Regions from separate parts of the Methylophilus flavus genome, predicted to be linked through region 1. Evidence: predicted binding sites of a transcription regulator. Region 1 holds the regulator's gene; the other holds the start of a gene.
What was found. The regulator FNR, encoded in region 1, switches genes on or off when oxygen is low (the NO sensors DNR and NnrR bind a similar motif). The targets are predictions, from matches to a motif close to TTTGATNTANATCAAA.
Positions count from the first base shown of each region.

Region 2: the regulator FNR is predicted to act here: its motif matches at 10,847-10,862, upstream of ACFQ2T_RS03180 (OmpW/AlkL family protein).

Region 1 is NZ_JBHTLN010000001.1:108,861-124,220, reverse strand. Features, by position in the region: gene ACFQ2T_RS00595 (sulfite exporter TauE/SafE family protein) at 1-519, opposite strand, end outside; gene hemN (oxygen-independent coproporphyrinogen III oxidase) at 529-1,914, opposite strand; gene fnr (fumarate/nitrate reduction transcriptional regulator Fnr) at 2,135-2,899, shown strand; gene ACFQ2T_RS00580 (hypothetical protein) at 2,915-3,760, shown strand; gene ACFQ2T_RS00575 (FixH family protein) at 3,781-4,047, opposite strand; gene ccoG (cytochrome c oxidase accessory protein CcoG) at 4,106-5,551, opposite strand; gene ccoP (cytochrome-c oxidase, cbb3-type subunit III) at 5,567-6,463, opposite strand; gene ACFQ2T_RS00560 (cbb3-type cytochrome oxidase subunit 3) at 6,494-6,634, opposite strand; gene ccoO (cytochrome-c oxidase, cbb3-type subunit II) at 6,646-7,272, opposite strand; gene ccoN (cytochrome-c oxidase, cbb3-type subunit I) at 7,282-8,718, opposite strand; gene ccoS (cbb3-type cytochrome oxidase assembly protein CcoS) at 8,822-8,959, opposite strand; gene ACFQ2T_RS00540 (heavy metal translocating P-type ATPase) at 8,964-11,270, opposite strand; gene metG (methionine--tRNA ligase) at 11,465-13,531, opposite strand; gene ACFQ2T_RS00530 (fasciclin domain-containing protein) at 13,763-14,221, opposite strand; gene apbC (iron-sulfur cluster carrier protein ApbC) at 14,484-15,360, shown strand, end outside.
Region 2 is NZ_JBHTLN010000001.1:674,456-689,815, reverse strand. Features, by position in the region: gene rfbG (CDP-glucose 4,6-dehydratase) at 1-347, opposite strand, end outside; gene rfbF (glucose-1-phosphate cytidylyltransferase) at 308-1,081, opposite strand; gene ACFQ2T_RS03215 (GDP-L-fucose synthase family protein) at 1,078-2,067, opposite strand; gene gmd (GDP-mannose 4,6-dehydratase) at 2,070-3,155, opposite strand; gene ACFQ2T_RS03205 (UvrD-helicase domain-containing protein) at 3,229-5,250, opposite strand; gene ACFQ2T_RS03200 (GGDEF domain-containing protein) at 5,495-6,646, shown strand; gene ylqF (ribosome biogenesis GTPase YlqF) at 6,696-7,631, opposite strand; gene ACFQ2T_RS03190 (DUF481 domain-containing protein) at 7,802-8,872, opposite strand; gene ACFQ2T_RS03185 (class I SAM-dependent methyltransferase) at 9,175-10,002, shown strand; gene ACFQ2T_RS03180 (OmpW/AlkL family protein) at 10,091-10,783, opposite strand; gene ACFQ2T_RS03175 (hypothetical protein) at 10,965-11,324, opposite strand; gene pqqA (pyrroloquinoline quinone precursor peptide PqqA) at 11,524-11,595, opposite strand; gene ACFQ2T_RS03165 (DUF3526 domain-containing protein) at 11,737-12,999, opposite strand; gene ACFQ2T_RS03160 (DUF3526 domain-containing protein) at 12,996-14,402, opposite strand; gene ACFQ2T_RS03155 (ABC transporter ATP-binding protein) at 14,399-15,109, opposite strand; gene ACFQ2T_RS03150 (TonB-dependent receptor) at 15,106-15,360, opposite strand, start outside.

The DNA.
Region 1 (15,360 bases):
AGCGAATGCCATCATCACCAATGCACCTTGTAACCATTGAGATTGCAGGGATGCCAGCATCACGGCCGAATAAAGTAGCCCGCACGGTAATAAGGCCCAGACCATGCCGGTGAACAGGAAATTAAATCTGGCGTGTCGGGTATGCTGTTTGATCCACACCCATACCTGTTGTGCGCCCTGCACCGCCCATTGTGGCTGCTTACCGGTGACCAGTAACAAAAAGCCCCAGGCAAAGATCAGGGTGTGCGAGAAAGTCCATAAGGGCTGGAATACCTGGCTTTGCCCAGATAACCAGGCCAGGCCACGCAAACTTTGTGCAGCTAATGCGCCCAGCATGCCATAACCGAGCATACGGCCCAGGTAAAAGCTCCAGGGAACGGTTTTGACTATGCGTATCGGGATGGATTTAGCGTTGGAGGGTGACTGCATGGCGCCGCAAGCTGCACCACACATGGCAATGCAGTGAGGCCCGCCTGCCAGCCCCATGACAAAGGCGGTCAGGAGTAAACTGGCTAACATGCCGGCAGTTTAAAGGATTTTGGAAAACCTTGCACGGTTGGCATCGTGCTGTAAATAACGGTCAAAAACCAGGGCAATGGCGCGGATAAAGAACCAGCCCATGTCGGTGACTTTAATCCCATCCTCTTCCAATATAACTAAGCCCTGTTTTTCTTTTTCTAAAAGTTGTTGAAGCTCATACTTAAAGTATTCTCTGAAGTTGGTCATGTAGGATAATTCGATGGATTCATAACTTAATTCACCATGACACATGATGGCCATAATCACCGCACGGCGTATGAGGTCATCACGGCTGAGCGCCAGGCCACGGACAATCGGCAATTGTTGCTGGTCCAGAAAGTCATAATACTCTTCCAGCGTTTTGGCGTTCTGGCTGTAAGTCGCCCCCATTTTACCAATCGCTGACACACCTAAAGCCAGAATATCCTGGTCGGCCATGGTACTGTAGCCCTGGAAGTTGCGGTGCAACCTGCCCTGCTGTTTGGCGGTGGCGAGCGCATCTTCAGGCAAGGCAAAATGATCCATGCCTATGTAGACATAACCCGCCTGCATCAACTGCTGAATCGCTTCGGACAGCATCTGGATTTTGTCGACGGCATTGGGCAGATCTTCCTGCAAAATACGCCGCTGTGGTTTGAAACGTGATGGCAAATGCGCGTAGCCGTAAAGTGCGATGCGATCTGGTCGCAGGGTGATGATCTGGGAAATGGTCTGCCTGAAAGTGACAGGTGTTTGTTTGGGCAAACCGTAAATCAGGTCGGTATTCAGTGACTGAAAACCCATCTCGCGCGCCTGGCGCATCAGGGTGGCGACTTGTTTGTAAGTCTGGATGCGATGCACGGCTTCCTGCACATCGGCATCAAAATCCTGCACCCCAAAACTCAGACGGTTAAAGCCAAGCTGCCGCAAATGTTGCAGACGTGCCTGGTCTACCGTGCGTGGATCTATTTCAACCGAATACTCCCCTTCGGCACTGAACGAAAATGCTTCTTTCAGCATGTGTATCAGACGGGATAATTCTTCATCATTGAAGAATGTAGGCGTACCGCCTCCCAGATGTAACTGGTTAACTGGTTGCTGCTGACCTAATGGTTGCAGATGCAAATCCAGCTCGCGTTGCAGGTAGTCCAGGTAAATTGCGCTTTGCTCATGGCGCTTGGTCACAATCTTGTTGCAGGCACAGTAAAAACACAGCGACGCACAAAACGGGATATGCACATATACCGATAGCGGTTGCGTCCAGCTGTTGATATTGCGCTGTTCGATCGCCTTGCAATAGGCCGTGGCATCAAACGCCTCAACAAATCTGTCGGCCGTCGGGTAAGAGGTATAACGTGGCCCCGAAACGTCGTAGCGCTCGATATGCTCCTGCGTAATCATCAACGGTTGTTTCATGGTAGCTGGCAAACTGTTTCCTGTCCGGGTGGGATGACAGTCACTTTGCCACAAAGTAATTGGCGGCTACTTGATGCAGATCAAATGGATAGCGGTCGTGCGCGTGCACAATGGGGTCACATATAAAAACGGGAAGAGAACTCGCATCATGCTCAATGAAACATCAGGCCAGGACGCGTATAATTTGGCAGATACTCAACTCCAGTCCAGGATTGCCGCTATGCATGCCGAGCCAAGGCCAATTGAACACCAGCAAGCCGAAGCCAAACAACTGGAATCCAGTTTCAAGGTCGCCTGTTCTAACTGCAATCTGCGTGAACTTTGCCTGCCCGTTGGCCTGAGCACAGACGAAATGCAGCAGCTGGATGGCATGGTTGCGAGCCGCAAAAAAATCAAGCAAGGTGGGCATTTGTATAGCAGTGGTGATGCTTTCACCATGCTGTACGCGATCCGCACCGGTTTTTTTAAGACCTGCGTGGTTTCTGAAGATGGTCGCGAACAAGTGACAGGTTTCCAGATGGCCGGTGAAATCATAGGTCTGGATGGCATCGTCAGCGACAAACATAACTGCAATGCCATTGCGCTGGAAGACGCCGAAGTCTGCGTGATGCCTTTTAATCATGTGGAAGACCTTTCACGGCAAATCCCCATGCTGCAACGCCATGTACACAAAATCATGAGCCGCGAAATCGTGCGCGAGAATGGTGTCATGATGCTGTTAGCAAACATGCGCGCTGAAGAGCGCCTGGCGGCATTTCTGTTAAATCTATTACAACGCCTGCACGCCAGGGGTTACTCCAAAAGCGAGCTGATTTTGCGTATGACGCGTGAAGAAATCGGTAGCTATCTGGGCATGAAGCTGGAAACCGTCAGCCGCACGTTTTCCAAGTTCAGCGAAGAAGGCATCATCGAAGTCAAACAGAAGAATATCCGCATCCTCGATCACGACAAACTGAAAGCGATCTTTAACGCCAGCACCTGCTAAGCCAGGTTTTCCAGGATGGAAGCTCAAGCACTATTCTGTGAGCTCACTGCCTATGCGGCGACGCGTGACTGGCAATATATCTACCCGGTCTGGTCACGCCGGGCACAAGGCATTTCCATAGGCATTAACCTGCATCCCAACCATTGCTGCAACTGGCATTGCATTTACTGCCAGGTGCCAGGCTTGCAGCGCGGCCCGTCACCTGTTATCGCTATGCAGATACTGCAAGCTGAGCTGCAAGAATGTTTGGACTGGATCACAGAGCAATCAATGGCGCATGGGGTTGATCCCTTATCATCTCTCATACAGGACATTGCCTTTGCAGGCGATGGCGAACCAACTACTTCACCCCAGTTTCCTGAAGCTTTAAAGGTCGTTAACCACATCCTCAAGCATCATCAGCAGCCTGTATTAGTCAGGCTGATTACCAATGGCAGTCAATTGCAATATGCCCATGTTCAGCACGCCATTCAATGCTTGAACGCAATGGGCGGTGAAGTATGGTTTAAGCTGGATGCGGGAAGTGATGCCGAGATGCACGCGTTGAACGATAGCCATGTGCCGCTGGCATTGCATTTGCAGCGTTTGCAGACCTGTTGCACCCTGTGCACGACGTGGGTACAGACGGCGGTTGTCAGCAGGCAAGTCAATCAGCAGATGATCACTACGCCATCCCTGCCTGGCTATATAAAAGCGCTGGAAGCGTATCAAGGAAAGATGGCAGGTATTTTGTTATATGGCATTTCCAGGCCTAGTCAGCAAGCGGCTGCAGTGTGCTTACAGCCTACGTCAGAAAAAGTGATACAGGGTTATGCAGGGGAATTGCGCGAACATGGGTTTAATGTGCGCGCATTCAGTTAGATATACTTAGGAGTCAGCGTTTAGTCGTCAGCCGGTTTCATACCGGTTTGCGCGTGGTTGCGTGCCGCGACAGCAGGTGCCATGCCATCTCTTTCCGCATCCAGCGTTTTATTGATTTCAATCCCTTTGCGGTAGTAATCGTCTATCGGTGGATCAGGATGGGTAATCGCCAGATACAGCGTGATAAACGAAGCCACTATCACCAATGCCGGGCCACCAATAATCAGCCAGACGTAGGGATTCTGGTACCACTTTTGTGGATCAACCGTCTGTGTTCCTTTGTGCATTATGCTTTGTGCCACGTCGCTCTACTCCGTTTGTTAACCTTAATTACCTGGCTACCCATTAATTACTGGGCACGATAAATACAGATTTTTCCTTGATGGTTTCTTTGGCTTGAATATCCGTCATTTCAAAGAAGATCTTGTGCGATCCGGCGCGCGTTTCACCATCCGGCAACTGTATCTCAACAATGACATTGCGCTTCTCAAAAGGTTTAAGCGCTTTGATCTGCTGGACATTGTTATCTGAGAAATGAATGACCAGGTCAGGTAAACCGGTGACTTTCAGATCATAATCCCGCATCTCTTCAGTCTCGTTTTCCAGCTTGAGGTTATACACGTTCTCAATCTTGCCATCGTTGGTGTAACGCGCCATCACAGCGCGGTCACGTAATACGTCCAGCCTGAAATCTGCTTTGTAATAGATGCTGACTGCCATGCCCACAACCATGGTCATGAGAATAGCCGTGTAAATCAGCACACGTGGCCTTAACAATCGCGCCAGCATCTGCTGACGGCTCCAGCGGTTATCCATGCCATTTTGCGTGGTGTATTTGATCAGGCCTCTGGCATAACCCATTTTATCCATGACATCATCACAGGCATCAATACAGGCACCACAACCGATACACTCATATTGCAAACCGTTACGGATATCAATGCCGGTCGGGCATACCTGCACACAAATATTGCAATCGATACAACTACCCAGGCCATTAACGTTTTCACCGGCCTTTTTAGAACGCGCACCGCGTGGTTCACCGCGTGCTTCGTCGTATGTCACGTTCATGGTATCGCCATCAAACATGGCACTCTGGAAACGCGCATACGGGCACATATATTTGCAGACCTGCTCGCGCATATAGCCGGCGTTGCCATAGGTGGCAAAGCCGTAAAAACATACCCAGAAGGTTTCCCAGCCACCAGCCTGGAACTGCAGCAAGCTAGGCACCAGTTCACGCATGGGCGTGAAGTAACCAACAAAGGTGACGCCAGTCCATAAGCCAAATGCTATCCAGGCAAACTGTTTCAGGGATTTACGCGTGATCTTGTTGAGATTCCACTTGCTGTCATCAAGGCGCATACGTGCAATACGGTCACCCTCGATCTTCTGCTCCATCCACATGTAAATCTCGGTGTATACCGTTTGTGGACAGGTGTAGCCACACCATAACCGCCCGGCAATGGCGGTGAACAGGAACAGCGAAAGCGCAGAGACAATCAGTAGGAATGCCAGGTAAATCAAATCCTGCGGATGAAAGATCAGGCCAAACACATAAAAGCGCATGCCCTCCAGGTCAAACAGCATGGCCTGGCGGCCATCCCATTGCAGCCATGGCACACCGTAGAAAAACAGCTGCGTGACCCACACCATGACCCAGCGCCAGTTATTGTAAAAACCTGAAACGCTACGCGCGTAAACCTTGTCTTCAGATTTATAAAGCGAAAAAACCACCTCCTGCTCAGGTATGGTGGTTATTTTCACAGCGTTCTTTCCAATGTCACCCATGGATTTCTGCATGCCTTACTTGTTGGAAAGACCCCAAACATAAGCAGTCAGCAGATGGATTTGCTCAGGACTGAATTTCTCTTCCCAGGCTGGCATCTGGTTGGTTTTACCTTCATGAATACGTTTGATAATGGCCGCTTCACCCTGGCCATGTAACCAGGTGTTGTCTGTCAGGTTAGGTGCACCTATCATCTGGTTACCTTTGCCTTCAGCGCCATGGCAGGCAGCACATACCACGAATTTATCCTTACCGGCATTGGCACGACCTGAGTCATGAATGCTGCCAGACAGGCTTAATACATAGTTAGCCACGTTTTTAACGTCTTCTTCGCTACCAACAGCAGCGGCCATTGGCGGCATCATGCCGATACGACCGCCGGTGATGGTTTCCTTGATTCTTTCCGGGCTACCACCGTATAACCAGTCAGTATCAGTCAGGTTTGGGAAACCACGGCTGCCTTTGGCATCAGAACCATGACAAGCAGCGCAGTTATTCAGGAAAATACGCTTGCCGATATCTCGTGCTTCCGGGATCTTGGCAACATCTTCAACCTGCATCGCGGCATATTTGGCATACAGCGGTGCAATTTTTTCGTTGTTTTTAGCTTTTTCAGCTTCGTACTGCTTAACGGCAGTCCAGCCAAATTTACCCTGATACTCACCCAAACCCGGGAACAGGAACAGGTAAGCCAGACCAAAGATCACGGTGATGATGAACAGACCTACCCACCACATTGGCAGCGGGTTATTCATCTCTTTAATACCGTCCCACTCGTGACCATTGGTATTGTCACTGTCCAGCGTCACTTTTACGCGGCTGGCGAAAATCAGCAAGCCAACACAAAACGCAATGCCACCCAGGGTAATGGTCGAAATCCAGATCGGCCAGAATCCACTTACAAAATCATTCATGATGTTTTCCTTAACCTTTTTGCGCAGGTTTTAGTCTTGATCGAACGGCAGGTTCTGCGCGTCCTTGAAATTTTTGGAGTTACGGTTGCGCCATGCCCACACTGCGATCACTACAAACAATACAAAGGTGAGTAATGTGAACAGTATGCGTAATATGCTGATGATATCCATGGCGCGACTCCTTATTTAAGATGAGTACCTAGAACCTGCAGGAATGCCACCAGTGCATCCATTTCAGTTTTGCCTTTAATGGCAGCACTACCCTCTTTGATCTGCTCATCGGTGTATGGCACGCCTACTTTACGCAACGCAGCCATGTGGTCACCAATGGTCGCATCATCGACCAGGTTCTCATTCAACCAGGGGTAAGCCGGCATGATGGATTCAGGGACGACGTCACGCGGCTGGTTGAGGTGCACACGGTGCCAGTCATCGCTGTATTTACCGCCTACACGATGCAGGTCTGGACCTGTACGCTTGCTGCCCCACTGGAACGGGTGATCGTACACATATTCACCCGCGACTGAGTAATGGCCATAACGCAGCGTTTCAGCATGGAACGGGCGGATCATCTGTGAGTGGCAGTTGTAGCAACCTTCACGCAGGTAGATGTCACGACCAGCCAGCTGCAACGCAGTGTATGGTTGCAAGCCACGGATAGGCTCTGTCAGTGTCTTCTGGAAAAACAAAGGCACGATTTCTGCCAAACCACCGAAAGAGATGGTGATTAAAGTCAGCACGATCAACAGGAAATTGTTGGTTTCGATCTTTTCGTGCAGATTGCCACTATTTTGTTCATGAGATGCCATGAGGATTCCTTAAGCGTGAGCTACGACAGCTGGTATTTCTACCGTGGCTGGTTTGCCGCTGTTTGCTGTTTTATATGTGTTCCACAACATGATCACTAAACCGCTCATGTAGAGGAAACCACCAATCGCACGGGTGAGGTAGTACGGGAATTTTGCTTTTACGCTTTCGACAAAGGTATAAGCCAACGTACCGTCAGCGTTCATTGCACGCCACATCAAGCCTTCCATCACACCGGAAATCCACAATGCCGAGATGTATAACACCACACCAATGGTCGCCATCCAGAAGTGCACTTCAATCGCTTTCACGCTGTACATGGTTTTTTGACCGAACAGACGTGGAATCAGGAAGTACAGGGAACCGATGGAAATGAAACCTACCCAGCCCAAAGCACCAGAGTGCACGTGACCTACAGTCCAGTCAGTGTAGTGAGATAAGGCGTTCACTGTTTTGATCGCCATCATCGGGCCTTCAAAGGTACTCATACCGTAGAAAGACAGGGAAACGATCAGGAAGCGCAAGATAGGGTCTGTGCGCAGTTTGTGCCAGGCGCCGGACAAGGTCATGATGCCGTTGATCATGCCGCCCCAGCTTGGCGCGAAGAGAATCAGGGATAACACCATGCCTAAAGACTGGGTCCAGTCAGGCAATGCGGTGTAATGCAGATGGTGAGGACCTGCCCACATATAAGTAAAGATCAGCGCCCAGAAGTGAACGATAGACAGGCTGTAAGAATACACAGGACGCTCGGCTTGCTTAGGCACGAAGTAGTACATCATGCCCAGGAAACCGGCTGTCAGGAAGAAACCAACCGCGTTGTGACCATACCACCACTGCACCATCGCATCTTGCACACCTGCGTACGCAGAGTAAGACTTGAACCAGCCGGCAGGGATCGCCGCACTCTCAACGATATGCAACAAAGCCACCGCCAGGATAAATGCACCGTAGAACCAGTTAGCAACGTAGATGTGTTTGACCTTGCGGATACCGATAGTACCGAAGAACACAACGGCATAAGAAATCCATACGATTGCGATCAGGATATCGATTGGCCATTCCAGTTCACCGTATTCCTTACCCTGGGTATAGCCCAGTGGCAGGGAAATCGCCGCAGCCACGATCACTGCTTGCCAGCCCCAGAAAGTGAAACTCGCCAATTTATCGCTGAACAAGCGGGTCTGGCAGGTACGTTGCACAACATAGTATGAAGTCGCGAACAAAGCACAGCCACCAAATGCAAAAATCACGGCATTGGTATGCAGTGGTCTCAGGCGGCCGAAAGAGGTATATGACAAGCCCAGGTTTAAATCAGGCCACACCAGCTGGGACGCGATGATCACGCCCATCAATGTGCCAAACACACCCCAAACCACTGCCATGATTGCGAATTGGCGAACTACTTTATCATTGTAGGTCGCAGCCTTCACGGTTGCATCTTGCATGGATTTCTCCCAATCATTAAAACAAACACCCAACATGAAAAAACTACTTTTTTTGATGTATGCCCAATGTCGCACACATTAAGTGGCGACGATTTGACACATATCAATCCTGCTCTAATATTCGGGATCCTTCTTCTTCCAGATCCTCAAATTGTCCGGTATGGATCGCCCACCAGAAGCCACCCAGAATCACAAACACCAGCAGCACCGCCAGTGGTATCAACATAAATGCTATTTCCATAGAGCTATGCCTGACCTTTCTGCCAACGCGACTTGTCCCAATCGGTCAATCGCAATGCATTCAGCAGTACCAATAGCGAACTGGCCGCCATGCCTAACCCGGCCAACCAGGCAGGCAGCAGGCCCATGATCGCTAAAGGCACACCGGCAGCGTTATAAAGCGCTGCCCATAACAAATTTTGTTTGACGATGAGGATGGTTTTCTTGCAGTGCGAAATGAGCGAAACCAGCACACCGATATCATTACCCAATACCACCATATCGGCTTGTGCCTGCGTCAAAGGGACGCCGGTACCCATTGCAATAGAAGTATGCGCTGCTGCAATGACAGGGCCGTCATTCAAACCATCACCTACCATTAAAACTTTCCGCCCCTGTTGTTGCAGCAACATCACGTGTTGCAGCTTATCTTCTGCTTTTTGCAGACCTGACGCACTCTGAATACCGAGTTGTAATGCCAGATTTTTTACCGGCGCTATTCTATCACCAGATAACAGTTGAATATCAAGCCCTTGTGAAATTAATTGTGAAATCGCCGCCTTGGCATGTGGCTTCACCTGCTCGGTCAAGGTAAACCTCGCCACCATCACATTGCCAGCCATCAAATACACCTGGCGCTCTGCTCCACTTTCCGACTCCACCACGCCACAGAACTGTGCATTGCCCAGTTTCACTGCCACGGCAGCTTCGGCTTGCGTATCCAGGGTAGCTGAAATACCGCCACCGACGACTTCCTGCCAGTCATGCATGACCAGGTCAGTGAGGGCATCTTGTTCTACAGCATACGTATGCAGAGCCTTTGCCACCGGGTGCAGGGAGTCGCGTGTGATCGAGGCCAGTATATCCACAATCAGGGTATTGCCCCAATCCGGGTGAGCTTCAGCCAGCTGAACCTGCTGCAGGTTCTCGGTCAGCGTGCCGGTTTTATCAAACACGATGGTATCGATTTCGCTCATGGCCTGAATCGCCTGCAAGCGGCGGATCAGCACACCACCTTTGGCAAACGTGCCCGCACTCGCCAGCATCGCCGCCGGTGTCGCCAGAGACAACGCGCATGGGCAAGTCACCACCAGCACCGCGACCGCCGACATCACGGCTTTGGCCGGGTCTATAGACCACCAGTAACCAACCGCCACCAATGCGGCAAGCAACACGCCCCACAGGAAAGGTTGCGCGACTTTATCCGCCAGCAAGGCGATGCCAGGCTTTTCAGTTGATGCGGATGCCATTAAATTCACCAGCGCATGGTATTGCGTGCCCTCGCCCACCTGCTCGACCTGCATCTCAATCACTGAAGTCAGGTTGCCGGAACCGGCGATCACTTGCGCACCGGTTGCTTTCATCACCGGGTCAGATTCGCCCGTAAGCATGGATTCATCGGCACTGGTATTGCCGACTATGACCTTACCATCCGCCGCAAATATCTCGCCTGGTCGAACATACAGAATATCGCCGACATTGATATTGCTGGCCGCAATCTGCACCCACTCGCCTGTTTCACTTTTTTTCAGCACTGCATGTGGCAAGCGGCGCATCATGTTTTCCAGTGCTCCCGCAGTACGGTTGCGCAGTTTCACATCCAGCCAGCGGCCGATCAGCAGGAAACTGACGAACATGGTGAGTGAATCGTAATACACCACATCGCCCCACCAGCCGCCAGGCGCAAAGGTTGCCAATGTGCTCATGACAAACGCAGTGATAATACCAAGCGACACCGGCACATCCATTCCGAGCTGGCGCTGCTTGAGACTGATCCAGGCCTGAGACAAAAACGGCGTTGCCGAGAACAGCATCACCGGCAAGGTCAGCACCCATGAAGCCCACTTCATCAGTTGTACCATATCAGGCGCCATGTCATTGCTATCGGCGGTATAGGTGGGGTAAGCGTACATCATGACCTGCATCATGCAGAAAACGGCGACCACCAGCCGCCACAGCATCTTGCGCTGCTGGACAGTTCTATCGGTGATGGCGTTGTATTCGTTGACAGGCAATGCGGAATAACCAATCTCATCCAGATTGGCAAACCATAACGAAGGGGAGATTTTTTGTGCATCCCAGACTACGCGTACGCGTTTGGATGCAGCACTGGCATGCACGGCAAGCACGCCGGGGATTTGTTTAACAGTCTGCTCGATGCGGCCACTACAGGCGGCGCAGTGCATACCGTCAATCCAGACGTGTGAAGTCCAGATATGAGAAGCATTGGCATCACGCTGGCTAAAACGCTCCCATTCAGACTGGATATCCAGTCCTTGCCAGGGGTTTGCGCTGTTCACTACCTGCGACTTTGCCATTGCAATATGGACCATTCGTGAAACATTATACAACTTTATATTATATGATTGAATATAATATAAATCAATGTCTTAGCTGGTTTCTGAAGTGTTTATTAAGCCCGGAAACGGCTGTCTTTTCTTTGATTTAGCGCAAGCATCTGCTACGAAAAATAACGCTAACATGGCAATAGCCGAAGCCATCGGCTTCGGCACACCATCAATTTAAGTTACTTCACGCGCATGCCAGGCTGGGCACCGCTGTCAGGCGACAGAATGTATGGTCCGCCGCGCTCATCACTGGCTGCCAGCACCATGCCCTCACTCATGCCAAACTTCATCTTGCGCGGTGCCAGGTTAGCCACCATCACGGTCAGGCGTCCGACCAGAGTGGCCGGGTCATAAGCAGACTTAATCCCTGCAAAAATCTGACGCGGGTTTTCTTCGCCGATATCCAGCATTAATTTCAGCAACTTTTCTGCGCCTTCCACATGTTCGGCACTAACGATTTTTGCAATGCGTAAATCCACCTTGGCAAAGTCATCAATCGAAATATAGGCACCCTCTTCTGCTGGCTTGCTTTCGACTTTCGCCTGAGCTTTAACGACTGGCGCAGATTCAGTTGCCTGCAAGTTTTCCTTGTTGGCTTCCACCATGGCTTCGATCTGCTTGCCTTCCAGGCGCGTCACCATATGTGAATACGGCTGTATGGTTTGCGAACCCAAACCAAATGCCGCATCGGCCCACTGCAAAGGTTCCACATCGAAGAAAGCCTCTACCGCCACTGCAATATTTGGCAGCACCGGCTTCAGGTAAATCGTCAGCAGGCGGAACATTTCCAGCGCGTTACTGCAAATGGCATGCAATTCCGGTGATTTAGTTTCATCTTTAGCCACCACCCATGGCGCCGCCTCCGCTACATAGGTATTGGCTGCATCTGTCAGTTTCATAATCTCGCGCAAGGCACGCGCAAAATCACGCGCTGTAAAGGCTTCCGCAATAGCTGGTGCCGCTGCTCGCATGTCATCAATCACCGCATGCTGGGCAGGAATGATTTTGTTGTCGAACTTCTTGGCGATAAACCCGGCAGTACGGCTGGCGATATTGATGTATTTACCCACCAGGTCGCTATTCACACGCGCGACAAAATCTTCCAGGTTCAGGTCGATATCTTCCATGCTGCCATTCAGCTTGGCCGCATAGTAATAGCGTAAATACTCCGGATTCTTGACGTGATCCAGGTAACTGCGCGCCGTGATAAACGTGCCTCGTGACTTGGACATTTTCTCGCCATTCACGGTCAGGAAACCATGCGCAAATACCTGTGTCGGCGTGCGGTGACCAGAATACTCCAGTGTCGCCGGCCAGAACAAGGCGTGGAAGTAGAGAATGTCTTTACCGATAAAATGATACAGCTCGGTGGTGGAATCCTTTTTCCAGTATTCGTCAAAATCAAGACCAGCTTTAGAACACAGATTCTTGAAACTGGCCATGTAACCAATCGGCGCATCCAGCCACACATAGAAATATTTGCCTGGCGCATCCGGAATCTCAAAACCGAAATAAGGCGCATCCCGCGAAATATCCCAGTCAGATAACTTGTTCTCACCCGCCTCGCCCAGCCACTCATTCATTTTGTTAGCGGCTTCAGCTTGCAAGGTTGGCTTACCTTGGATAGCTTCGCGGCGAGTCCAGTCACGCAAAAAGTCCACGCACTCGCTCAATTTAAAGAAATAGTGCTCAGTCTCCTTACGTACCGGTGTCGCGCCGGACACGGCAGAATAAGGATTGATCAATTCTGTCGGGCTGTAAGTGGTACCGCAGACTTCACAGTTATCACCATACTGATCCTTGGAGTGACATTTAGGGCACTCGCCTTTAATAAAACGGTCCGGCAGGAACATGCTCTTAACCGGGTCAAAATACTGTTCAATCGTCTTATTGGCGATCTTGCCATTGGCTTTAAGCGCGCGGTAGATATTGCCGGATAACTGGCGATTCTCTTCCGAGTTGGTGGAATAGTAGTTGTCAAACTGCACCAGGAAATCGGCGAAATCCTGGCTATGCTCAACATGCACCTTTTCAATCAGCGCTTCCGGCGTGATGCCTTCTTTTTCCGCCCGCAGCATGATAGGTGTGCCGTGCGTGTCATCGGCGCAAACGTAATGCACAGTATGGCCCTGCATTTTCTGAAAACGCACCCAGATATCGGTTTGAATATATTCAACCAGATGCCCCAAATGGATACTGCCATTGGCATAAGGAAGTGCAGAAGTGACCAATATTTTGCGTGTCATGACACCGTAACCAAAAACTTAAAACGCTTATTTTAGCAAACCCGTTGCAGTTTCAACGAATCTTTATGCCATTCGACACTACATAATCACAAGCCTGGAAATTATATTGCCTGCGATAAGCAGGCAATATGATGTGTAGCAATGAAGCAACCATTTATTTCAGCAACATCGGCGAAATCAATAATCCTTGATTGGCCTTAGCTTTGGCAAAAACCAATCACTCTCAATTCACTAATTTTTAGGAATCAGCACAGCACTCATTGTATGAATTACACCGTTATCTGCATTGAGTTCATTGCCCGTTACTTTCACGTTATTCACTTTAACCCCCTCGGTGACTGATAACTGTAGGTCAGCACCTTCCAACGATTTAATCTTACCGGCGCTCACGTCGGCCTGAGTGATTTTGCCGGGGTAGATATGGTACGAAAGCACTTTTTTAAGTTGGTCGCTATTTGCCATCAGCGCGTTTAATTTGGCTTTAGGCAATTTGGCAAAAGCGGCGTCATCTGGTGCAAACAAGGTAATCGGCCCATCGCCGTTCAAGGTATTTTCAAGGCCCGCTAGTTTTACCGCTTTTAAAAAGGTTTTAAAGCTGCCATCTTGTTGAGCTGTTTGTAGCAAGGTATCTGCATAGGCAACACTGGAAAGGCTCATGGCCAGGGCAGTGAGTGCGAGTATTTTTTTCATGTTATTTTCTCCTGATAAATGGGTAACTTAAGTGTTCGGGCACAAATCTATGTTACCGATGTATTCACATTATCCTTGGAGCCTTACTGCTAACTTACCAGAACACACTCAATAGCTTACACCTAGCTTACTGGCCTGACGGAGAACGTGCCTTGGTCTCTAATTTAATGTCCAAATCGCATAGAGTCTGCATGACTAGGAATGCTCAATGGGGTAAGATACCCGCTCTCTTTAGTCAGGCATTACCTCAGGAATCCCAGGCATGGCCATCAGCGAATTATTGATCCAAAGTACCCTCAAACTTTGCATAGACCCGAATACCGGTAAAGACTTTATCAGTGGAAAATCCATTAAAAATATCCAGATTAATGGCAGCGATGTCAGCCTGGATGTGGTGTTGGGCTATCCGGCACAAACTCAGTTTGATGTGATTCGCCAGCAAGTGCTGGATGCACTGAGAAGTGTAGAAGGCGTAGGCAAAATCACGGTGAATGTAGGCTCCCGGATTGTCGCGCACAGTGCGCAACGCGGCGTGAATCTGCTGCCTAATGTGAAAAATGTGATTGCGGTAGCTTCTGGCAAAGGTGGCGTGGGAAAATCGACTACCTCAGTGAATCTGGCGCTGGCTTTAGCAGCGGAAGGCGCGACTGTAGGCTTGCTGGATGCTGACATCTACGGGCCCAGCCAACCGCAAATGCTGGGTATCAGTGGCCGCCCGGATAGCGCCGATGGCAAAAGCATAGAGCCTATGCGCGCACATGGTATTCAGGCGATGAGTATTGGTTTCCTGGTGGATACAGACACGCCTATGGTTTGGCGTGGCCCTATGGTGACTGGTGCATTGGAACAATTATTAAGAGATACGCGCTGGCAGGACCTGGATTATCTGGTGATCGATTTGCCGCCAGGTACCGGTGATATCCAGTTAACCTTGGCTCAGAAAATTCCAGTCACTGGTGCAATTATCGTGACCACGCCGCAAGACATCGCCCTGCTCGACGCGCGCAAAGGTCTCAAAATGTTTGAGAAAGTCGGCATCCCAATCTTGGGCATAGTCGAAAATATGAGTACGCATATCTGCTCCAACTGCGGCCATGAAGAACATATTTTCGGTGCTGGCGGTGGCGACCTGATGGCTA
Region 2 (15,360 bases), 570 kb from region 1:
GCATATGTCTCCACAGGATTCTCGTATGAGTATCTCACAAGCGGTTGAGCTGCCAGATGAAATATGATCTCCGGCTGGAAAGAGTTGACAACGCCATTGAGCTCTTCAAAGTTCCGAATGTCTCCAATAAAGGACCGCATGCCAGCAGCAATATTTGCTACTTGAAAAAGGTTAGGTTCAGTAGAGGGTTTGAGAGCAAAACCTGCTACATTTGCATTTAGTGACTGTAGCCAAAGCGAAAGCCAGCCCCCTTTAAAACCAGTATGCCCGGTGACCAATATCCGTTTTCCAGACCAGAAATCTTTGGTTATTTCCATATTTTCCAAGGCGCCTTGTCCGATTGCCATAGATCTTCAAGCATAGTCTTTTCGCGAAGTGTATCCATTGGCTGCCAGAAACCATTATGCTCATAGGCAACAAGTTCGCCCATTTTCGCCAATTGAATCAATGGATCACTCTCCCAGCTGGATTGATCATTCTCTATATAATCAATACATTTCGGAGAGAGAACAAAAAAACCGCCGTTGATCCAGCCGCCATCACCTTTAGGCTTTTCAGAAAAACCTATGACCTGCTGCCCATTTAACCGCAATGCACCATATCTTCCTGGTGGCTGTACACCTGTGACGGTAGCGAGTTTTCCATGCTGCTGGTGGAATTCAACCAGCTCGGCGATATTGACGTCCGAGAGGCCGTCTCCATAGGTAAAGCAGAAAGCTTCTTCGTCTTTGACGTATTCCTCAACACGTTTCAGGCGTCCACCTGTCAGTGTTTGTTCACCAGTGTCAACCAGCGTTACTTTCCAAGGTTCAGCATTACGTTGATGGACTTGCATGCTGTTATTGGACATGTCGAATGTTACGTCGGACATATGCAGGAAGTAATTGGCGAAATATTCTTTAATGATGTAGCCTTTGTAACCACAGCAAATCACAAAATCGTTGATTCCATGAGCTGAATACAATTTCATGATGTGCCAGAGAATCGGTTTGCCTCCGATTTCAATCATTGGTTTTGGTTTTAGATGAGTTTCTTCGCTAATGCGAGTTCCCAAACCCCCGGCCAGAATGACAGCTTTCATAGTTTTTGTGTATGTATGGATTTAAAGTCGTTATATGTATTCGTCAAACCAGATTCCAAGCTAAATTGATTTACATGGCCTAGATTGAATATCTTTGAAGAATCCATCAGTTTTCTAAGGGTCCCATCTGGCTTGGTGCTATCAAAACTTATATTACCTTGGTAACCGACAACTTCGCCAATTTTCTCTGCCAGCTCCCTGATGGTAATGTCGCTTCCAGAGCCTATATTAACCAGTGGCGGCTGAAATGATTCGGCGTGTGAGTCATTGCTGCCTAAGCATTTGCTGAATAAATCATCTTCAAGTTGCATCAAAAAAACACAAGCATCTGCCATATCCTGATTGTATAAAAATTCTCGCATAGGTGAGCCTGTACCCCAAACCACCACTTCTGAGCGGTTATCTATTTTTGCTTCATGAAACTTCCGGATCAGTGCAGGGATGACATGACTGTTTTCAGGATGGTAGTTATCCCCTGGACCATATAAGTTGGTTGGCATCGCTGCAAGAAACTGAGTTCCGTATTGCCTGTTATAACTCCAGCACATTTCAATACCCGCAATTTTAGCCAGTGCATATGGCCGGTTTGTAGCCTCTAATGGGCCAGTCAGCAGATACTCTTCTTTGATTGGTTGTGGGCAATCACGTGGATAAATACAGCTCGACCCTAAGAACAGTAATCGTTTAACCCCATTTACATATGACTGGTGGATAACATTGGTTTGAATCGCCAGGTTCTCATGGATGAATTCGGCGGGGTAAGTATTATTAGCATAAATGCCTCCTACTTTTGCCGCTGCCAGTAAAACGTACTCAGGCTTCTCTGTCGCAAAAAATTCTTTTACAGCAGTGTGGTTTGTTAAGTCCAGCTCTGCATGACTACGTGTAATCAGATTGTTATACCCTTTTTGAGTAAGGGATCTTATCAGCGCAGAGCCTACAAGTCCGCGATGACCAGCAACGTAGATTTTTGCATTTTTATCCATGGTTACTCGTTGTAATCCATTGCTTGATAACCGTGTTTTTTGATCAATTCGTCTCGCTGAGCGGATTTGTAATCTTCGCGTACCATTTCTGAAACCAGCTCTTCAAACGTAACTTTCGGCTCCCAGCCTAGCTTTTGTTTGGCTTTGCTTGGGTCACCCAGCAACGTGTCTACTTCGGTCGGACGGAAATAGCGGGGGTCCACTTGCACAATACATTTATCACCCGAATAGCCTTTCTCATCCACGCCAGTACCTTCCCAGCGAATGGACATGTCAAGTTCTTTGGCTGCGGCATTGACAAAATCACGCACACTGTATTGTTTGCCGGTGGCAATGACAAAATCTTCAGCCTGGTCTTGCTGTAGCATCAACCATTGCATCTCGACGTAGTCCTTGGCGTGTCCCCAGTCACGTAAGGAATCAAGGTTGCCCAGATACAGGCAATCCTGCAGATTGAGTTTAATCCTGGCCAGCGCCCGTGTGATTTTGCGGGTGACAAATGTTTCGCCACGGATAGGGCTCTCATGGTTGAACAAGATGCCGTTGCAGGCATAAATGCCATAGGCTTCGCGATAATTGACTGTAATCCAGTAAGCGTACATTTTTGCAACGGCATACGGGCTACGAGGGTAGAAAGGCGTGGTTTCTTTCTGCGGTGTTTCTTGAACCAGACCATAGAGTTCGGAAGTGGATGCCTGATAAAAGCGTGTTTTCTTTTCCAGCCCTAAAATACGGATCGCCTCCAGAATGCGCAAGGTACCGATGCCATCGGCGTTCGCCGTATATTCAGGGGTTTCAAAACTGACCGCGACATGGCTCATCGCTGCCAGGTTGTAAATTTCATCAGGCTGAACCTGTTGAATGATCCTGATCAGATTTGTAGAGTCGGTCAAGTCTCCGTAGTGCAGGATAAAATTTTGATGCTCAATGTGAGGATCTTGGTATAGATGATCGATTCTGTCTGTATTGAATAACGATGCTCTGCGCTTGATACCATGCACAATATAGCCCTTGTTGAGCAGGAGCTCGGCTAAGTAGGCACCATCTTGGCCGGTAATGCCGGTAACTAAAGCGACTTTTTGAGACATGTTCTGACAGCTTGGTTAAAAATTGTGTGGATTATAACATGGGCTATATTGTGCTTAAGAAAGGCGGCCAAAGTTATTTACTTGCCAGCATCGCCTTGATATTCGCCATCTTGCTTTTGCCATAATCTTTGCTTGCCGGCTCGCCGGAGCTGTTAAAAGGGTTTCCAAAGTGTTTGACGTCATCCTTTGGTAGTTCTGCAATAAACCGGCTTGGTTCGCAGGCCTGCATTTCGCCCGCGCGTTTACGTTTTTTGCACCAGGTGATATTCAGTGATTTTTGTGCGCGGGTGATGCCTACGTACATCAAGCGGCGTTCTTCTTCGATCTGATCGTTGTCGATGGATTCGCGGTGAGGCAGGATGCCATCTTCACAGCCGATCAGGAATACATGGCCATACTCCAGGCCTTTAGAGGCATGCAGGGTGGAAAGCTTGACTGCGTCTTGCTCTTCGCCATCCTTGCCTTCCAGCATGGTGATGAGGGCGACCAGTTGCGTAAGTTCCAGCAAGGTTTTGCCGGGAGATTCGTTGCCGTATTCAGTCGAAGCTTCGCCTTTTTTGCTGAGCCAGGCTACAAATTCCAGTACGTTGCTCCAGCGTGATTCTGCCGCGCGTGCTTCTTCGCCGTCGTACAAATAGGTTTCGTACTGGATGGCGTTCAGCAGGTCATTCAGCACTTCGTTGGCAGGGTCTTTCACAGCCCGGGTTTGCAGATTCTGGACATAGCGGCAGAACGTGAGCAGGTCATCCAGTTGTTTCGCTCCGATATCGTGCTGGAAACCGCCTTCAAACGCCGCAGCAAACAATGAGAGTTTATGTGCGCTGGCGTATTCACCCAGTCTTTCCAGGGTGGTGTTGCCTATGCCTTTTTTCGGCGTGGTGGCGGCCCGGATAAATGCCGGATCATCATCCTCGTTGGCGATCAGGCGTAGATAGCTGGTGATGTCCTTGATTTCAGTTTTATCGAAGAAGGATTGTCCGCCGGAAATCGTATACGGGATTTTCTGGTTGCGCAGGAATTTTTCCATCACTCGCGCCTGATGGTTGCTGCGGTAGAGCACGGCGTAATCTTTATACGTGGTTCTATGCTCGAATTTATGCGCCTGCAACTTCATCAGTACAGTTTCGGCTTCGTGCTCTTCGCTTTGCGTGGCGGTGACGTGAATCAGCTCACCTGTGCCGAGATCGCTCCACAGTTTTTTCTCAAACAGTTTGGGGTTATTGGCGATCACGCTGTTGGCGGCACGCAGAATACGCACGGTTGAACGGTAGTTCTGTTCCAGCTTGATGACTTTAAGTTTTGAGAAGTCTTTAGTCAGCTGACGCAGGTTTTCGACGTCGGCGCCGCGCCAGCCGTAAATGGCCTGGTCATCATCACCCACCGCCGTAAATTGACCGCGTACGCCTGTAAGCTGCTTGATCAGGCGATACTGGCAGGCATTGGTATCCTGGTACTCATCGATCAGCAAATATTGCAGTTTGCGTTGCCATTTATCCAGTGTTTCACTGTGCTGGTCAAACAGTTCTACCGGTACTTTGATCAGGTCATCAAAATCTACTGCCTGATAGGCGCGTAAAGTTTGCTGATAGAGCTGGTAAACGCGCGCGGCAGCATGGGTTAACTCTTCGTCGGCCTGCGACTTGGCCTGGTCCGGGTTTACAAACGCGTTCTTCCAGCCGGAAATCTGCCATTGCGTTTTGCGTAGCAATTGCTTGTCAGTCGTCGCCAGGATATCGCTGAGGATTTTAAAACTATCCGAGGAGTCCAGAATGGAGAACTGGGGTTTGTAGCCGAGCAGGGCAGCTTCCTGGCGCAGCATTTGCAGGCCCAAGGAGTGGAAGGTTGTGACGGTCAGCCCTTTGCCACTTTTACCTTCCAGCAGCGGAGCAACACGCTCCTGCATCTCGCGCGCGGCTTTGTTCGTAAAAGTGATAGCGGCAATCTGCGAGGCTTTGTAATTGGCCTCGTTCACCAGGTAGGCAATCTTTTGCGTGATGACGCGGGTTTTGCCACTGCCGGCACCCGCGAGCACCAGTAATGGGCCGTCCAGGTAATGAATCGCTTCGCGCTGAGGAGGGTTTAAGAGATGCTGCATGGAACTTCTACTGTTTGCTAGAGACAATCAAAGGAGAGGAATTAGCCTGTATGGACTATTTAACCCTTTAATTTATATGGGTATAGTCGCAATACCATAGTATTATGCCCTATCAGGTAAACTAAAAACTTTGACCTTCCCTGTGCTAGATCTCAATAGTGTCATTCTATCATCAATCGGCCTCACCTTTACTTTGGTTCTGGTTCTATTGATATTTGGCGCTTACCAGCAAAAAGCACTGATTATGAATTGGGTGCGCGGCCTGCTAATGATGGGCCTGGGCTTGGGTATTTACTTTATTCCACTGATTACCGCCAACTATGGCCAGCGTATCGTGTATGTCGCGACGTCGATGACCATGTTTGCCCTGGGCGTCAGTATTTATGTCAATGGCATACGCATGCTGCGTGGCTACCGTGTCTACCGCTACCGAACCTTGCTGGTCATGACCACATTGCTGGCCTGTAATGCAGTGATGCTGAATATGCATGCAGCTGACAAGTGGGTCATCCTTTCTAATTTACTCGTGCTGGTCTGGGTATTTTCTTATGGTAGCCGCAGTTTGAGCGGGCATGGCAGGGACTTCGTAGCGCAAGTGTTCTGGCTGTGCTGCAGCCTGTTTGGCGGCATCAGCCTGATGCTGGGCTTTTTCGCGATTGAAGTGGCCCTGGCAGATGAGGCGGCGCTAATCTCGTTTATCCACTGGCCTGTGCATGCCTATCTCACTACAGCGATTATGATGGTCCTCACTATCGCCACCAGTTTGCTATTGCTGGTGATGAATGTACGTACCCAGGCCGGATTGCAGGCAATCGCTACCCTGGATGGCTTAACCGGTGTCTTGAACCGCAGGGGATTGCAGGAAGCCGCTACCCGCATGCAGGCAGTGTCACAGCGGATTAGCCTGTCTATGGGCATGCTAATTATCGATCTGGATTACTTCAAGAAAGTAAATGATGTCTATGGCCATCTGGTGGGTGACGAGGTGCTGAAATCCTGCGCAGGCAATATACGTGGGGCGTTGCGCGGCGGTGATGTGATCGGCCGTTACGGGGGTGAGGAGTTTTGTATTTTGCTGCCTAATACCGGTGAGCAGGAAGCCATGGTACTGGCTGAGCGTATCCGCAGAACCATAGAAGTCACACCAGTCAGTATTGCGGGCGTTGAAAGCATGAGTGCAGATACTCACGCCATCAAGTGTACGGTGAGTGTCGGAGCAGTGAGTTCTGAAACGGTGGGCTATGCACTAGATAGCATGTTTGCGGCGGCTGACCAGAATCTGTACAAGGCCAAGCAAAATGGCCGCAACCGGGTAGCGAGCAATATTGAATTATTGATGACGCAACCACCTGCCACAGGTAAACCTGTGAAGCGTAATGCGAGCGTGATTGCTTAACTCACGGTTGTTTATATCACTATACTTTTAGTTTACGTTTCAATAAAACTTAGGGCGCATCAGCTTCTGTTGTCGTCTCTGGCTGTTCATCGGCAGTGTTCGACTTCTCTTTTGACAGTGCAATCATCTCTGCACGGCTCTTGGGGGATTCCAGGCTGACCCTGCCGATCGCGCCGCCGCGATAATCGGTCAGAAACGCCATCGCCGTACGCTCCATATCCCATTGCCCGTCATTACGCTTGTAAGCCCTGCGTTTGGCAATCGCCTGTAACAGGTCTATGCCATCTATCTGTTGTACATCCAGTTTCATGGCATCCAGTTTGTAACGCGTATTGATCAATGCCGGGTATTGTTTCAACAGTAAGTTGCCAAGAAATTCCGCCACATCTTCATCAATCACCGCATTGCGGCCAATGGCATGGCTGGCGGCCAGCATATAACCATCCGATTCATGCTCAATCTTAGGCCACATCATGCCCGGGGTATCGGTGATGCTCTGGTTATTGCCCAGGTCGAAACGTTGCTGGCTTTTGGTGACTGCCGGTTCATCGCCTACTTTAGCCGCGCGGCGGTTGAGCAGGGCGTTCATCAAGGTGGATTTACCCACGTTAGGGATGCCCATGATCATCATGCGCAAAGGCTTGAGCGGTGAGCCGCGATGCGATGCCAGTTGACGGCACAGGCCGGGGATTTTTTTAGCGTCACCGGCTTTTTTGCAGGAGAGTGCCACGGCTTTGGTATTCGGCTGGCTATTGAAATAATTCAGCCAGGCTTGCGTGATTTGCGGGTCGGCCAGGTCAGCCTTATTCAGGATTTTAAGGTTAGGGCGCTGGCGGAAGTTGCGCATGTCTTCAATCATGGGGTTATGGCTGGCGGCGGGTACGCGTGCATCCAGTACTTCAATCACCACATCGATATGCTCCAGGGTTTCCTCTGCCTTTTTGCGGGCTGAAGTCATGTGTCCCGGGTACCATTGTATCGCCATATTTTTGCTCCATCATTCCATCAAAAAATACGGTGTTTACATGCTGTGCCGTACTCCAACTATCGCTCCGGCACATTTTTTCTGATTGCGAATGTTGCAATGGCCAATGCTACGATTGGCCATTTTAACATTCAAGCGTGCAACGCGCTAAATTTCGTCAGGCTTGAAATTTACTTCCAGGTATATCCAAGTGTGAACAAGGCTCGCGTGTCGCCTTTTCTTCTATCATCTGCCGGGCGGGTGTCCAGGTTGTAATCCAGTTGGGTGGTTGCGCTCAAGCCCATAATAAAGGGAAAACGCAAGCCAGTTGAGCTGTAAAGGAGGATTTGTGAAGGTGCACGCGGGGTATATAAGACTTCGTGGCGATGAAATGCCTGTACAAAAGAATTAAACAGGAACTGGTTGTAGTTAACGGCCCAGCGAATGGCGGCATGGTCCTCATCCTGCTCTTCATAGAAATCCTGGTTAATCCACGACAGACCGCCTTCCAGTGACAGATTGAGTTTTTCTCCTTCAAATAGCTGGTAACCGGTACCCACACCGTACTGGCTGCGTAACTTGATGTCCCTGAACCGGTCTTTTTCCTGGATGGTATTCAGATAGGTAAACCATTTTTTGGTGAAAAAGTGGTCATACTGCCCACGTACACGCATATTGTTCTGGGTTTGTTCACCATTATCTTCTGCCCAGTATGCATAACCCTGCGCGGTATACCTGTCTTCCAGGCCGCGTGTAATCGATTCGCCGTTGAACTGCATATTACGGTTTTTGCTGTTGCCGTTATTGAATGCGCCGCCCAGGTTGAGGTTGCCGCTCCAGACATAGCCTTCACCTATCAGGTCTTTGGAAGGGTTGATATATTGAATTTCTGCCAGCTCGGTATCCACCAGTTCGGTTTTACCGTCTTCGTCCAGAATCGCTTGCCCATTTTCACCATGTTTCAAAAAACCGGTGACTACCGTCTGATCAGACAGCATCATGGTGTAAGATTTTTCGGCGTCTATGCTAAGAATATCTGCCCAATTTAATTTGATGTCGCCAGCATAAGAAGTATTGATCACGACTTTATCTGTCACTTTGACAACCAGGGTGCCGGTGATTTTGTCGCCGTTTTTCATCCAGACACTGTCTGCATGAATGCTAGCAGAAAAGAATGTGATTAACGCTACAGTACTATACAGAAGGGTATTGAGCTGTTGTTTACGACGCTTAAGGGCCTTGCTGGCTACATTGAAAAACATTCATTCTCCCTTATTAATTGAATAGCTGGACGTGAAACCTGGCAAGAGAAACACGTCCAACAAGCTTTTCTGGCAAAGTTTAACTACATTAGCATGCACATGGCATTAGCGCATGGCGCTAAAATTGACCCACCTGATAGGGTAGTCAGCAAAAAAACGCATGAGTTCCCGATATAAGTTCCCTGAGGAAAGCAGGAATGACAAGCAACACATTTATGCTGAGTCACTCATTTATTGCTAGACTACTGGATTAGTATTTTAAAGCAGCAACCCGTATGGTCAAAACAATTTTGCCACCCCAAATGAAATTGCCACCAGAAGTCAAACCGGGTCAATCTATTCCTTTATTGCAGGCATTGCACATCCTGACGCGCGACGGCAAGCTCAACCAGGATAGCCGCCGTAAACTCAAGCAGGTTTATCACCTGGTTAATTTTATCGAGCCGCTGATGCAGTCCGTCATGACTGCACAGCAAAATCCAGTGCTGGTTGATCATGGTGCCGGTAAGTCCTACCTTGGTTTTATCCTCTATGATTTATTACTGAAGCAGCATGCTGGCGGCCAGGTAATCGGAATTGAAAACCGCGCGGAGCTTATAGAAAAATCCCGCCAGCTGGCCAGCGAATGTGGCTTTGAACGTATGCAGTTTGAGCCATTGACGGTGGCGGATGCCATGAGCTCCGAACAACTGCCGGCAAAGGTGGACATTGTCACCGCACTGCATGCCTGCAATACCGCCACCGATGATGCCATACAGTTTGGCCTGCAAAAGCAGGCGCAATATATGGTGCTCGTGCCTTGCTGTCAGGCAGAAGTGGCTGAAGTGATGCGTCAGCATAAAGCAGATTCCCTGGCAAAAACCTTATTAAGTGAGCTCTGGCGCCACCCGATCCATACCCGTGAATTGGGTAGCCATGTCACCAACGTATTGCGCTGCCTGGAGCTGGAAGCGCATGGCTATCAAGTGACCGTGACCGAGCTGGTGGGCTGGGAGCACTCCATGAAAAACGAACTGATTATTGCCAAGTTTACCGGCCAGAAGAAACGCAGCGCGCTCGAGCGCGGACAACAGTTGCTGGAACAACTGAATTTGACCAGTCTTGCCGGTCGATTTAACTTGAACGGTTAAAAAAGCTGTATAAAAAAACCTCTGATACAGCAAAGTATCAGAGGCTGAATGGAGCTGAAAACTCCAGGGAAGAGACTTTTGAAACTGTTTAGAAGCGTTTGCCGACCCCTATGCTTAAGACCCATGGGTTTACTTCAAGAGAGTCGATCTTGCTCCAGCCGCCTGCTGTTTTCAATTTCACATCCGTATCAATCCACAGGTATTTCACGTCGGCGTTTAATAACCAGCCATCTTGCAGGTTGACATCAAAGCCAGCCTGCAATGCAGGGCCAACGCTGGTTCTATCGATTTTGATATCCGTGCCAGCCAGTGGGCCCTGGCTCAATTCCAGTTTGCGGTCCAGCATAAAGGTAGCGTTAATGCCGGCACCCACATAAGGGTCAAAGGTCTGGTCAGGGTTGAAGTGCCATTGAACTGTCAGTGTTGGTGGCAATGCATCAATACTGCCCAGTTTCTGGTTTGGTACCACAGTGCCTGGCTCTTTGGAAACACTGACATCGTGCTTGGAGCCTAGCGCCAGTATCAATTCAGTGGCGATGTTCCTGGTCCAGTAATAACTGATATCAAGTTCTGGAATCGTATTGCTGTCTACCTTCAGTTCCGCACTATTTGACATGGCGCCTGCAGCCACATTTTTATTTACATATTTACCCAGGTCGCTGCTTTCATTCGGGCTGATATTCGTGGCGCGCAGGCGGACCACCCAGTCGCCTTGTTCGGCATGACTATTCGTCACTGACAACAGGGCTGCCAGTATTAAACTGATTGCGGTTTTTTTCATTGTGATCACTCCATCTCGTGCATTGAACGTGATGGCATTCTAGGAGCGTCAGGCAAAGCAGGTATTGACCCAAATCAACTAAATCGAATTAGTGTTTGGGTCAATCAATGACTAGGAGGTGAGTAACTGTGAGGTGAGCTTTAAAGTTCAGAGTGTGTAGCTAAATGACGCACATGACGCATTAGTAGTTATTGCGACTTTTCCAGGCTTCGTCCAGCACTTTGGATTTTTGCTCGAAGACTGCTTTCCTGGATTCAAGGTCCTGTTCTGTCTGTGCTTTTTCAGTCTGGTATTGCTTCAGTCTTTCCTGCTCTTTGGCGATCAGCTCTTCCTGGGATTTGATACGCTTATTAAGGTCTTCCAGCTTGCTCATGGAATCGCCGACAGCATCGCGGGCCGAGGCGGCATCATTTTGTTCCGGCAAGATGCTGCGCGCAAATGCTGACTGGCTGTGGCTGGCGACTGCCAGTGTCGCTAGTAGCAGTGCAACCATCAACGGGGAAGAGATGAATGGTTTGACAGAGAATTTTTTGACTTGCATGTATGACTCCGTGAGTATAAACAGGTAATGGAATGCCTTGGTTGAACTGTACTAGAGTGAAATTGTACTAGCGAATATCGCATTGGCAAGCCATTGTTTTTTAGTAAGCCGGTTTGGCATAAGGTTCCGGGTATTCAAATTCTTCAAGGCAATAAAAAACCCGCCATTGGCGGGTTTTCGTCATTCAGCCTTGGCTGAATTATTTGTTCATCACGTACATTGTTACTTCAAAGCCAAAACGCATTTCTGTAGCAGCTGGTTTAGTCCACATGATAATCTCCTTTTGGTTATTAAGTGCATCTCAGTGATGTACTTGTATGACTGTTACTATACGCGCCTGTTTCAAAAACACCCTGAAGTGATCACGTAAAACCGCCTCATGATTTTACGTAGTTTGAACCGCCTGTTTCCGTTATTTGTTCGTCTCCTCAAAGGTCGGCATTTGGCTAAAGGATTCAAGCGTAAAAGGTTTTTCCTCGAACAGGTAAGGATAAGCATCATGCCGCAGTTGCGTATGGAATGCAGTGATGCGTTGTCTATGCGCAAGCAGGTCAGAGACATTGCTGTGCGCGATATCTTCCAGGCTGCGCTGCACCCATACTGCCGGTAAAAAGTAGCCGAGTAAGCCAGTGGCCTGGTCCCGTTGCATGAGCGCTTTTTCACGTGTTTCCACTTGTTTTGCAAGTTTCACATCTGCCATATGTTGAAATGCGTAATACCATTTCCAGTGAAAGCGGTCGGTGACTGGCGCTGACTTTTGCCATTGTGGATACAGCGCATAAAACGGTGTCAGCGTGTCAGTCTTCGGTAGATCCCAGGCACTATGCACGGCCTGCCGGTGTTGCAAGGCGATCTGGCTGCCATCCTCTACCGGGTAACGGTGGTGCAACCACACTTGCGCCAGGTTAGGGAGCACGATACAAGTCACTAGCCAGAGGCTGGTTAAAGCAAGTGCGTTCAAGTTGGCATTGAGTGCACGGGCCCGCAGGCTGAAGGCTGCGCATAGCCCGGTCCAGAGCAGGGTATATAACAGCGTGACCACCAGCACCTGCAGGAGTGGCGCCAGGCTAAGGCCGTATATGGCCGTAAATACCATGACTGGCAGCGAGAACGTCAATGCAATCAACAGCCAGCGGGAAGCCACGCGCTGACGCCAGAAGCGTGCCGGTTGAGCGGTCAGGCTTTGTAAAAACAGCAGCCGCTGTGCCTGGTGCTCACTGGCTTTAAGATCATGCAACAGTGCGATACACAGCAGCGGTGCAAAAAACACCAGCCAGAATGCATAATCGAATCCGCCCAGCATCACATATTCAGGATGATGCGATTCCCCGTCGTAGAGCTGCCCTTGCAAGCCCAGCAAACGTATGCGCTGCACATAAGGCGTCACCAGCCGGTTACCCAGTGCAATAAAACTCCATTCGCCTGGGGTGTGGTAAACGTTGTGGAACACGTAATAGCCAACTTCACCTACATCTAGCGTGTCATGCTGGCTGTGCTGTTTGAGGTAATCCTGATGACGCAGACCTTCTCCCTCCTTTGCATGATTGATTTGTGCCTGGATATGGCTGATATTCTGCCATCCATTAAACAGGCTAAAGCCTGTCAGTAACAGGTTCAGCAACAGCAGGATCAGGATGCTGCGTTGTTTGAGTAATAAAATCAGTTCTTGTTTCATGTGCGTTTTGCCACTTTCATCAGCAATGCGCCCGGTATCAGTATCCAGCCCAGCAACACCAGCAAAGCGACCTCGATACTGTGACTGCTGACTGAAACTGGTGCCAGGGTAACGGCAGGGCGCGGCGCTTTTTTCCAGAAGTCGGCAGACACACGTGTGTCGTGATCATGGTGCTGGTCAACTTTCATGGTATGGATCTGATTCAGGTATTGGATCAATTTGTAACGGCGGTCTTCCGCTTGCCGGATAAACGCCTGGTGGTGCGCCAGGTCGTTGCCACTGCTGGCCATCTGTACATACTGCAATGCCAGCGCCGGTGTCAGCCATAACCAGTGCCGGATGCTCGTATTTTGCCTGTTCAGTTGCGCATCATGCAGGGCTTGTTGTTCACGGTAAACAGCTGTGGTCAGGCGTTCGCCTTCCTGCATCAAAAGACCGTGATAGTTGACTGGCAAATCCTCAATTGTTGTGACCTGGTATTTCTTGAGGATGCCAGCTTTAAACGCCGCAAAATGCGGGTCGTCCGGGTTATGGCTATCACCCAGGGCTTTCAGTTTGATTTCCGCGTGATGTTCAGCCTCCGTGCGCGGCTGGGTCGGGTAGGTCGTCTGCGCCAGGTTGGCTAATCCGCGCGGGAAAATAATGCAGACGCATACCCAGCACAGCAGCAGTGTCAGCAAGGCGCCATGCAATTGCTTGCTGAACCACGAAATTGTCAGCACCAACAGGCACCAGCCAGCGATATACATCGCCTGCGCCAGCAGCATCAGTGATAAGCGTAACAGCGTTTGGTCGCTGCCCCAGCTCCAGGCCAGCGTCAATAAAGCTTGCAGGCAAAGCAGGGTAAATAATGGCAGGAATAGCGCCAGCCACTTTCCGGCCGCAATCACCCAGGCAGACGTGCCATTGCCGCGCATAAAAGCCAGTATGCCGGTGATTTTTTCGGCAGTAATAGTGGCATAAGCAATCATGATTAAAAATAGTGGCATCCACCACTGCACAATCATGGCCGGGGTAATCAGCGGGAAACGGCCCAGGCTGGTCGCTTCGGTGGCAGGGTTGAAATTGGCACTATTTAAGCGATGCGCCTCCAGGTAAACCAGGTGCCCCGATTGATCGAGTATTCCAGGTTCAATCACGCTGAGCGGGTGCAACGGTTTGGGCACAAAATCACCAAAATGGGAGACCCGGTGCGGGTGGCGGTCAGGTTGCGATTGCCAGTCCTGCTGGCTTTGTTGCGTGACTTTTGCCACAATTGTGGCATGATCTTGCCAGTGGTGATGGGCGGCGAGGGCGGCAATCGACCACAGCACGATTAATATCAGCATCAACAAGGCAGGGATACGCGCATGCCATAAGCGCCGCCATTCATTGATGGCGATTTTCCAGACAAGTGAAATCATGCCTGCCCCTGGTAAAGTCGCTTGAGGCTATCCAGCGTTAGTGACGATTGGTCTATCACTACCGGCTGTAATTGCCCGTTGGCCAGCATCAGCAGGCGGTCTGAGAATGCCATCGCTGATAACACGTCATGTGTCACCACCAGTATGCCCATGCCGCGTGCCTTGCACTGCACAATCAACTGGTTCAATTCTTCTGTCGCCTGCGGATCCAGCCCCGAGTTAGGTTCATCCAGAAGTAGAAGTTTTGCCTGTTTTGCCAGCGCAAACGCCAGCATGACTTTTTGTTTCATGCCTTTTGAATATTCACTACACGGACGATGCCATGATTGCTCTGGCAACCCTGCCATGGTTAAACAGCTAGCGATATCTGCTGTCTGGCTGATCGCCCCCAGGCTCAGGAAGTAACGGATATTCTCAAGTGCTGACAAATGGCCGTAGACCGCTGGCTGCTCAGGGACATACGCCAGTTGTGAGAGCGCCTGGTGCCGTGCCTGCTCCAGGTCAACGCCTGCAATCTGTATCGTGCCTGTCTGATGCGCTGCAGTGTGCAGGCCGAGGATGCTTTTGAGCAGGGTAGATTTTCCTGCGCCGTTGCTGCCCAGTACCGAGACGACTTCTCCCGCCGGTAAACTGAGATCAAGCTGTTTAAGGATCTCACGTCCGGCAAAACGCAGGCTGAGTTGTTGGATGGATAATAAAGCGGTCATTTGAAATCCACTGTTGCGGTGAGCATGAAGTTACGGCCAGCGCCGGGAGCGAAGTTTAGCTGGTTTAAAGCGCCGGTACTGCTGAAGTCATACACATACTCATAGTATTTATCGAAAATATTGTTGGCCAGCAAGCTGACCCGCCCCCAGTTGGTTTTGTAATCAATATTGGCATTGGTCAGGGTATAAGCGCCATATTTGCCGCCATTATTGCTTTCGTTGACGTAGTAGGCGCCTTGCCGGTCAATATG